DNA from 3 places in the Anoxybacillus sp. ST70 genome. Region 1 is predicted to be linked to each of the others. Evidence: riboswitches for the same ligand, from Rfam matches in the RefSeq annotation. Region 1 holds a riboswitch; each other region holds the start of a gene.
The links. A riboswitch is a leader RNA that binds a small molecule or an ion and turns the genes downstream of it on or off. The one in region 1 is predicted to bind thiamine pyrophosphate.
Positions count from the first base shown of each region.

Region 1 (3,250 bases):
AAACCACGAAAGGACGATGCTAACAGGCAGTTCATTCACTTCACAGCCAAACGCTTCTGCAAGCGCCATCGCAATTTTTACTGTTGAAATCGAGTTATTGCATTGTCCTAAGTCAATATATCGCGGAATGTTTGTACCAGGAACAACACCATAATCCACATCGTTAAAGCGGAATTTTCCACAAGATGTCGTTAAAATGACGGTGTTTTCTGGTAAAGATGTTGCTAATGAGCGATAATATTCACCACCTTTTCCAGGAGCATCACATCCTGCAATAACGAAAAAGCGTTGAATTTTTCCTTCCTTTACAGCTTGAATAATTTCAGGCGCAATTTGAATGACTGTTTCGTGATGGAAACCGGTCACTAATGTTTCTTCTGATTCGATATTTGCTTCTGGAAGTTGTAATGCTTTTTCAATTAACGGTGTGAAATCGTCATTTTCAATTTTTTGTACATGTTCTAATCCTGCCACATCGTATGAAAACATGCGATCAGCGTACGAACCTTTAATTGGCATGACACAGTTTGTTGTCGCTAAAATGGCGCCAGGAAACTTTTCAAATAAGCGACGTTGATCATACCATGCTTTTCCGACATTTCCTTTTAGATGTTTGTATTTTTTTAATTGTGGGTAACCGTGTGCTGGAAGCATTTCTGAGTGTGTATAAATATTAATTCCTTTTCCTTCCGTTTGCTTTAATAGCTGTTCGAGAGCAAATAAATTATGTCCTGTTACAAGAATACATTTTCCTTCAATTTTATTTTGTGTGACTCGGACGGGCTGAGGAATGCCAAGCCGTTCCGTATGTGCCCGATCAAGTAGTTCCATGACTCGAATGGCAGCTCTACCAACTTTCATTGCCATATCTAAATGCTCTTGTACGTTAAAGTTAGAATTTGTTAACGTCATATATAACGCTTCGTGTGTTGTTGTGTCGACGAATGGATCTGTGTATCCGAGTTGATGAGCATGCGTGCGATATGCTGCAATTCCTTTTAACGCAAACACAATAGTATCTTGCAAGCTTGCAATCGTTTCATCCTTCCCGCAAACGCCGACAACTGTACATCCCCCTGTTGGTGTTTGTTCACATTGATGACAAAACATCATAACCCCTCCTCTTCTTATTAACACTTTAACAATAGGGGAAAATATGTGTGACGTAAGTGATACATATCACACTTCTATACAAAAATGTGAACGAAAATTGACAATGTTCTATATTGAATAATGAGAAAAAATGTATTAAAATGAAAGAAAATTAAATGAATCACACTACTAGGGGTGCCGGATGGCGATGGCTGAGAGGAAAACGCGTAATCAGTTTTCCAACCCTTTGAACCTGATCTGGTTTGTACCAGCGGAGGGAAGTAGGCTATGTTTTGGCAATGTAAACTAGTCGATTCTTTCCGACTAGTTTTTATTTTTTATAGGGGGAATGAACGATGAATGTTGGACAATGGTTAACGCGCGTTAGAAAGGAGTCACCGCTTGTACATAATATGACAAATGTGGTGGTGACCAATTTTGTTGCTAACGGTTTACTTGCGATAGGTGCATCTCCTGTCATGGCGTATGCCAAAGAAGAAGTAGCTGATATGGTGCGCTTGGCACGTGCGCTTGTATTGAATATCGGCACATTAAATGAAACAGACGTAGAAGCGATGTTGATTGCTGGAAAAGCGGCAAATGAAGCAAACATTCCTGTTGTTTTTGATCCCGTTGGGGCGGGAGCGACAGCGTATCGCACGGAAACAGCAAGACGTATATTGAATGAAGTAAACATTTCTATTTTGCGCGGAAATGCATCAGAAATCGCAAGCGTTGCTGGAGAACAAGTACGTACAAAAGGGGTAGATGCAGGGGACGTTCAAGGTGATCTCATGCACGTCGCAAAAAAAGTAGCACGTATGTTTCACTGTGTAGTCGTTGTAACTGGGGAAAATGATATAGTGACAGATGGAGAACACGTAACGATCGTTTCAAACGGCGATGCGATGTTGACGAAAGTAACGGGAACAGGTTGCTTATTAAGTGCGGTATTAGGCGCATTTGCTAGTGTAGGAGAAAACATCGTAGAATCATCCGTCGCTGCGCTCGCTTATTACGGTATAGCGGCTGAAAAAGCAGCCAAACAAACGCAAGCACCTGGTTCTTTTCAGCTTGCATTTCTGAATGCTTTATACGAAACGAGCGCAGAAGAAGTAGATGAATACGCACACATTCGAGGGGAATAAAATGATGAAGCAAAAACTATCTTTATATTTTGTGATGGGGAGTGTCGATTGTACGAAAGATCCACTCGCTGTGCTTGATGAAGCGATCGAAGGTGGCATTACGATGTTTCAGTTTCGGGAAAAAGGAAAAGGGGCACTTACAGGAGTTGAAAAATATCGCTTAGCTGAGAAATTGTTTGAGCGATGTCTTGCTCACAACATTCCTTTTATTGTAAATGATGATGTTGATTTAGCGCTTACCTTACAGGCAGATGGGGTTCATGTCGGACAAGAAGACGAGGCAGCTGAACGTGTTCGTGATCGAATAGGGGATCGCTATTTAGGGGTATCTGTGCACAACTTGAATGAAGTGAAACAAGCGCTTTCTGCTCGTGCCGATTATGTTGGATTAGGTCCAATTTTCCCAACTGTTTCAAAAGAAGATGCAAAACAAGCATGTGGATTGGCAATGATTAAGCACATTCGCGCGCATGAAAAGCACGTTCCGCTTGTGGCAATCGGTGGGATTACACACCAAACAGCAAAACAAGTCATTGAAGCGGGAGCAGATGGAATCGCTGTCATTTCGGCCATTTGCCGTGCCGAACAAATTCGGGAACAAACAAAGCAGCTATATGAGATGGTGATGGATGCAAAACAAAAAGGCGGCAGTTAATGTCGTCTTTTTTATTACTAAATGTTTATATTTTTGATGCAGGATTTTCTTTATATGTGTCGAAAGAGAAAAACGAACAGATGAAAGAGGGAGATGGGAAAAATGGAACATATCGTATTGTCATATAAAGAACGAGTCGCAACAATTGAATTGAATCGTCCGGATGCGTTGAACGCTTTAAACGAACAAATGTTAGCAGAGTTGCTACAAGCGTTAAAAGAAGTGGAAAAAAGCGAGGCAGATATTGTCGTCATTCGTGGACGAGGAAAGGGATTTTGTGCAGGGGGAGACATTAAAACGATGTTGCAATCAACGAATGAGCATTCATTCATAGAAGTAATGGAAACGATTAAAC
Region 1 is NZ_JAHZOF010000006.1:63,023-66,272, reverse strand. It holds gene hcp (hydroxylamine reductase) at 1-1,110, opposite strand, end outside; TPP riboswitch at 1,274-1,389, shown strand; gene thiM (hydroxyethylthiazole kinase) at 1,449-2,240, shown strand; gene thiE (thiamine phosphate synthase) at 2,242-2,895, shown strand; gene K1I43_RS09555 (enoyl-CoA hydratase) at 2,998-3,250, shown strand, end outside.

Region 2 (3,250 bases), on a different contig from region 1:
TTGCCGTTTCAATCGCATGTTCAGAAATGTCGACAGCGGTCACATGTTTTGCTCCGTATAAGCAGGCGTTTAACATAAATGAGCCTGTATGCGTAAAACAATCGAGCACAGTCGATTCGCTTGTAATGAGCGGCTTGATCGCGGCGCGATTTTGGCGCTGATCGAAGAAAAACCCTGTTTTTTGCCCGTTTTCAATGTCGACAATATATTTGACGCCATTTTCTTCAATTTGTACGTTCGTATCGCACGTGCCGTACCAAAATCCTTTTTCTTGTTTCAGCCCTTCTAATTCACGCACGTGGACGTCGTTGCGCAAATAAATGGCTTTCGGTTGAAAGACGTCGAGAAGCGCTTGTAAAATCCATTCTTTTCTTTTCTCCATGCCGAGCGATAAAATTTGCACAACGAGCACATCTTCGTATTTATCGACAATGAGCCCAGGTAAAAAATCCGCTTCTCCATAAATGGCGCGACATGAACGAACGCCCGGAATCATGCGCTCACGATGCGCCCACGCTTGCCGAATGCGATTCATAAAAAATTGAGCATTTAATTCATCATTTGGATTTTGCGTTAACACGCGCACGATCATTTGTGATTTCGGGTTAATGTACCCTTTCGCTAAAAAATGACGTTGATGGTTATATACGTTGACGAAATCACCTGGCTCAACGTCTCCCTCAATATAGTCAACTTCGCTTTGAAACACCCACGGATGTCCAAGCTCAAGCCGCTTTTTTCTTTTTCGTTTTAAAAATACATTCGCCATACATTCCACTCCTGAACTATATATTCGCTACTTTAGCATACAGGAAGAACACGATGTGCGCAAATAATGGAGAAAAATATTTGACAAAACAATGAAATATGCTAATATTAGTGACAAAGTGAATGATGCAAATGCATTCCACTAGGGGGGCCTTTAGATAGGCTGAGATCAAAGTGTGCCTTTGAGACCCTTAGAACCTGATCTGGATCATACCAGCGTAGGGAAGTGGAGACGGTGCGAAGTGTGTCTATATGCCAATTTCCATCGTTTACAAAACCACTTTCTTTGCGCAAAGAAAGTGGTTTTTTATTTTTTCATAAGGGGGAGAGGAGATGTTGTTTTCAGAACAGTTGCGCAAAGCTGTCGATCCGATTTGGGAAGCGAGTTTTCATCATCCGTTTGTCAAACAACTAGGAGAAGGGACGCTAGATTTACGTTGTTTTCGGTATTATGTATTACAAGATTCATATTATTTGACACACTTCGCGAAAGTGCAAGCGCTTGGCGGGGCGATGGCTGACGATTTACAAACGACTGCAAGCATGGCGAATCATGCGCAAAATACGTATGAAGCTGAGCTTCGTTTACATGAAACGTTTATGAAAGAGCTCGGCATTACAGAAGAAGAAAAGGCATCATTTGTTCCTGCACCAACCGCGTATGCATACACGTCACATATGTATCGGGCAGCGTTTGCAGGACACTTCGGTGATGTATTAGCGGCCATTTTACCGTGCTATTGGTTATATTACGAAATTGGCGAGAGATTAAAGCATTGTAAGCCGAATCATCCGATTTATGCGAAATGGATTGAAGCGTACGGCTCCGATTGGTTTAGACAGCTTGTCGAACAACAAATTGCGCGCTTAAATGACATAGCGAAAACAGTAAGTGAAAAAGATTTAGAGCGAATGAAGCAACACTTTTGGATCAGCAGTCAGTATGAATATTTATTTTGGGATATGGCGTACAAATTAGAACGTTGGCCAATGGAAGAGGAGGATGTTTATGCAAACGAAAGGGCTTAAATTAACAGACGTATTAACGACCGTTGTTGTAGCGATTGTGTTTGGGATTGTGTATAAAGTGTGGGGACCGCTTTACTATGCGGTGAAACCGCTTGGACTTCATCTCGATCAACTCATTTATGGCATGTGGTTTATTGCTGCGACAGTGGCATATTTGTTGATTCGTAAGCCAGGAGTGGCGTTGCTTGCGGAAGTCGCTGCTGCCTCAGGGGAGTTTTTAGCTGGATCTGAGTGGGGACTAGAAGTGTTATTTTACGGTTTTGTGCAAGGATTGCTGGCTGAGCTTGTTTTCGCTGCTTTCCGTTATAAACGTTTCGACGTGGCGGTTGTGTCGCTTGCTGCCGTCGGTTCAACAATCGCTTCATTAGTGCTTGATTTTTACAAAGGATATATTGATCAATTAGCGTGGTGGAATTTAACATTATTTATCGGTGCGCGTTTCGTTGGAGCGATCATCATTGCTGGGGTATTTGCCTATTCGCTTGTCAAAGCGCTCGAAGCGACAGGTGTGACGCAACTGTTGCGCCCGACGACAAAAGAAGATTACGACTCGCTTGATCAATAGAAGGTGACATCGTTGATACACATTGAGCAATTGCGCTTAAAGTTTCCGGGGGCGGAAAAACGGTTATTTACCGATGTATCGCTTTCGATTAAAAAAGGAGAAAAAGTGTTGCTTTTAGGTCCATCAGGGTGTGGAAAATCGACGTTATTACAAGTGATGGCAGGCATTATTCCGCGCTCGATCGATGTGCCGATGAAAGCAAAAGCGCTTCACATTCCAAAGCAAGTCGGCTATGTGTTTCAAGATCCGGATGCGCAGTTTTGCATGCCGTACGTCGATGAAGAAATTGCGTTTGTTCTTGAGAATCTCGGTGTGCCACGTGCGGAGATGAAAGAAAAAATCGAGCGTGTTCTTCAACGCATGCACCTTCGTCTTCCGCACGTTCACGTGCCGATTCAAACGTTATCGGGAGGAATGAAGCAGCGGTTAGCGATTGCCTCTGTCTTGGCGCTTGACCCGCATGTGTTATTTTTAGATGAGCCGACAGCGCTTCTCGATGAAGAAGGAACAAAAGCCGTATGGGAAACGTTAAAAGAAGTAGCGGACGACCGAACAGTTGTTATCGTTGAGCATAAAATTGATCATATTCTCGATTTTGTTGAGCGCATCATTTTGTTTAACGCATGTGGTGAAATCATTGCTGATGGCCCAACGGACCATATATTTTCGACGTATCGTTCGTTTATTGCCGAACAAGGCATTTGGTATCCACAAGTGTGGGAGACGTATGAAAAGCCAAAAACAGCGCAGCAGCCGTATCATGAGTCAGACGTGCTTTTACATGTACAGTCGCTCCGCGGTTTTCGACAAAAAGAAGAAAAAATCGCAGTCGATGATGTCGTCATTCGTGCAGGTGAATGGATTGCGATTACAGGGGAAAATGGCGCA
Region 2 is NZ_JAHZOF010000009.1:9,843-13,092, reverse strand. It holds gene K1I43_RS11850 (class I SAM-dependent rRNA methyltransferase) at 1-769, opposite strand, end outside; TPP riboswitch at 903-1,010, shown strand; gene tenA (thiaminase II) at 1,102-1,797, shown strand; gene K1I43_RS11840 (ECF transporter S component) at 1,772-2,362, shown strand; gene K1I43_RS11835 (ABC transporter ATP-binding protein) at 2,366-3,250, shown strand, end outside.
Region 2: it holds a riboswitch for thiamine pyrophosphate, as region 1 does, so the genes downstream of both, tenA (thiaminase II) here and thiM (hydroxyethylthiazole kinase) in region 1, are expected to answer to the same signal.

Region 3 (3,250 bases), on a different contig from region 1:
TAATTTTATGCATCGGAATATGTCCCGGACCTTCAATCATGACTTGAACATCATGCTCCCAAGCAATTTTTGTCAATTCTCCAAGTGTTTGTAGCTCGGCAAGTTGAGCTTCGTCGTTTGCATCCGCAATAGAACCAGGGCGCAATCCGTCTCCAAGTGAAATAGCGATATCGTAAGTTTTTAAAATCTCGCAAATCTCCTCAAAATGAGTGTATAAAAAGTTTTCTTCGTGATGTGCTAAACACCATTGTGCCATAATCGAACCACCGCGAGAAACGATCCCTGTCGTTCGATTAATTGTTAATGGGATGTAACGAAGTAGTACGCCGGCATGAATAGTGAAGTAGTCTACACCTTGTTCTGCTTGTTCGATCAATGTTTCACGAAAAATGTCCCACGATAAATGTTCGACGACACCGCCGACTTTTTCTAATGCTTGATAAATAGGGACGGTACCGATCGGAACAGGAGAGTTGCGAATAATATATTCTCGTGTCTCGTGTATATGTTTTCCTGTTGATAAATCCATGACAGTATCAGCTCCCCAGCGAATCGCCCAAAGCATCTTTTCAACTTCTTCTTCTAAGGAAGATGTGACAGCTGAATTTCCGATATTTGCGTTAATTTTCACATGGAATTTACTTCCTATAATCATCGGTTCACTTTCAGGGTGGTTAATATTAGCTGGGATAATTGCTCTTCCTGCCGCAACTTCTTGACGAACAAATTCGGGATCCATTTGTTCACGAATTGCGACAAACTCCATTTCAGGTGTAATGATCCCCCGTTTTGCATAGTGCATTTGTGTAACCGTTCTTCCTCTTTTGGCGCGCATCGGTTTGCGTCGAAAAGGTAAGTTCGCATTAGGAAACCTTCCTTCATACTTTTCGACATCACCGCGTTCGACTATCCATTTTTCTCTTAATGTTGGCAATCCTTTATGAATATTCGGTTCAAAAAGTGGATCGGTATACGGGCCGCTTGTGTCATAGACGCGGATCGGTTCATTTTCTACTATCGCTGTTTCTGTCTTTGTTGGCGACAGTTGGATTTCTCGCATTGGAACACAAATATCTTTTTGACTTCCTTGCACATACACCTTTTTACTTGAGGGAAATAGCATGTTGGAAAATAAATCGTTCATTCTTATTCGCTCCTTTTCATTTTTTATTAGGAGCGATGCCAATGCGTAAAAAAAATCAGGTTCTGCAAAAAGAACCTGATTTTGTCCGCAAATAGTACAAGTCAATTACACTCGCACCATCTACTTCCCTACGCTGGCATCACCCAGATCAGGTTCAAAGGGTCAAAGAACTTTTGCGCGTTCTTCTCTCAGTCCAAGCTATTGGACACCCCTAGTAGATGTAAAATTATGAACTTTAAAAATAATTTAGCATATGATAAAAATATTGTAAAGTATATATATTCGAAAATATACTTGATGGTGTTCGTATTTTAGAAGTAGCGGTAATGGAGGCATTGAAGGAGAGGAGATAAGAAAAATGGAAAACGTACTTTCCAACCGAGCCGTGTTGATGTGGCGAATGTATGAAGTCATTCGTTTATTTATTTTTCTTCTCTTATACGTGATTGTTCATTTTTTCGTTCCTATGTGGGTTGTTTTGGGGCTCGTCTGCTTATGGATTGCTGATGCGATTTTGTTTGTTTTTTTCGTTCCGCGCTGGAAATGGGAGCGGTGGCGATATATGATTCGTGATCGAGAAATTGAACTCGAGCACGGGGTATGGATTCGAAAGCGTACGCTTATTCCAATTCCTCGCATTCAACATGTTGATGTAAAGCAAGGTCCGTTAGCACGAAGGAAAAAACTTGCTTCACTTTACATTTATACAGCGGCAACTGCGCACGAAATTCCATTTCTTGATGAGCAAGAAGCAGAGAAGTTGCGTTACTACATTTCCTCTTTAGTGAAGGAAGATGAAAATGATGCATGAAAAGAAACGGTTGCATCCGATTGCGATTGTTATTTATATAGTTAAGCGGTTGAAGCAAGGACCGTTTTTGGCGCTTGCTTTGCTTCTAGCAATAAAAAAGAAAACAGGTGATCCTTTCGTTGATTGGCTGCCTTTGTTTTTATTTCTTTTTTACGCTATGTTCGCTGGGTATATGTCGTGGCAGCGATTTACATATCGTTTACAAGAAAATGACATGTATATTGAACAAGGGATATTTGTAAAACAGAAACGGTATATTCCATTTGAACGTATTCAAGGTATTTCATATTCGTCAGGGGTGTTTCAGCGGCTTGTAGGTGTTGTACAAGTACATATTGAAACAGCTGGCAGGCAAATAGATGAACCAGAAGTAATACTTTCAGCGGTTTCCATAGAAGAAGCAAAGCAAATAGAGCGAGTGGTGCATCACCAAAAACGAGAAAATATATGTATAGAAATAGAAGATAAGGCGGCTACCATATTTACACTTCGTTTTCGTGACGCTTTGTTTTTATCGACCACAAGTGGTGGTGCTTTTGGAGTCATTGCAGCGATTGGCGCATTTCTTTCCGATTTTAATGATTTCATCCCGTTTGAACGGCTAAACATATTTTTTCGCGCTGACGATACAGCTTCTACACTTGTCTTGTTGTTTATCGTTCTTATGATTGCTTACGTATTGTCTGTGATCGGTCATCTTTTTCGCTATATGAATTTTACAGTTGTCAAACAAAACAAAACGATAACGATAACAACAGGATTGCTGCAAAAAAAGAGCATTTCTACATCGATTGAGCGCGTTCAAGCCATTGGAGTGAAGGAAAGTCCGATTCGGCACTTGTTTGGCTACGTTTCCGTTCACCTTATTCATGCCGGAGGGGCACTTGATGATGGAAGACATGGAAGTCTCGTGTTGTTTCCGCTTGTTCGTAAAAATGAAGTTGCTTCTCTTGTTGCGACGTGCTTTCCTGAATATCGTTTGCACGATTCGTTCCGATTGTTATGTACACGTGTCCGTTGGCGCTATATGTTGAGGTCGCTCTATACGGTTATGCTCATTCCGGTCATCACAATCGTATTTTTTCAGCGATTTGAAACGCTCCTTCTCCTTGTGCCCGCAGTATATGTCGGCTATCGAAGCTATAAACGAGCGGGAGTAACGATTAAGAGTGAGCAGCTAGCATTGAGAAGTGGATGGCTGACGATAAAAACGGTATATATGTTAAAACATCGTATTCAGTCATTAACGATCTCGCAAACTCGTATGCAACAACGACTCGGATTATGTACAGTAC
Region 3 is NZ_JAHZOF010000004.1:205,216-208,465, reverse strand. It holds gene thiC (phosphomethylpyrimidine synthase ThiC) at 1-1,144, opposite strand, end outside; TPP riboswitch at 1,253-1,367, opposite strand; gene K1I43_RS08085 (PH domain-containing protein) at 1,503-1,955, shown strand; gene K1I43_RS08080 (PH domain-containing protein) at 1,945-3,250, shown strand, end outside.
Region 3: it holds a riboswitch for thiamine pyrophosphate, as region 1 does, so the genes downstream of both, thiC (phosphomethylpyrimidine synthase ThiC) here and thiM (hydroxyethylthiazole kinase) in region 1, are expected to answer to the same signal.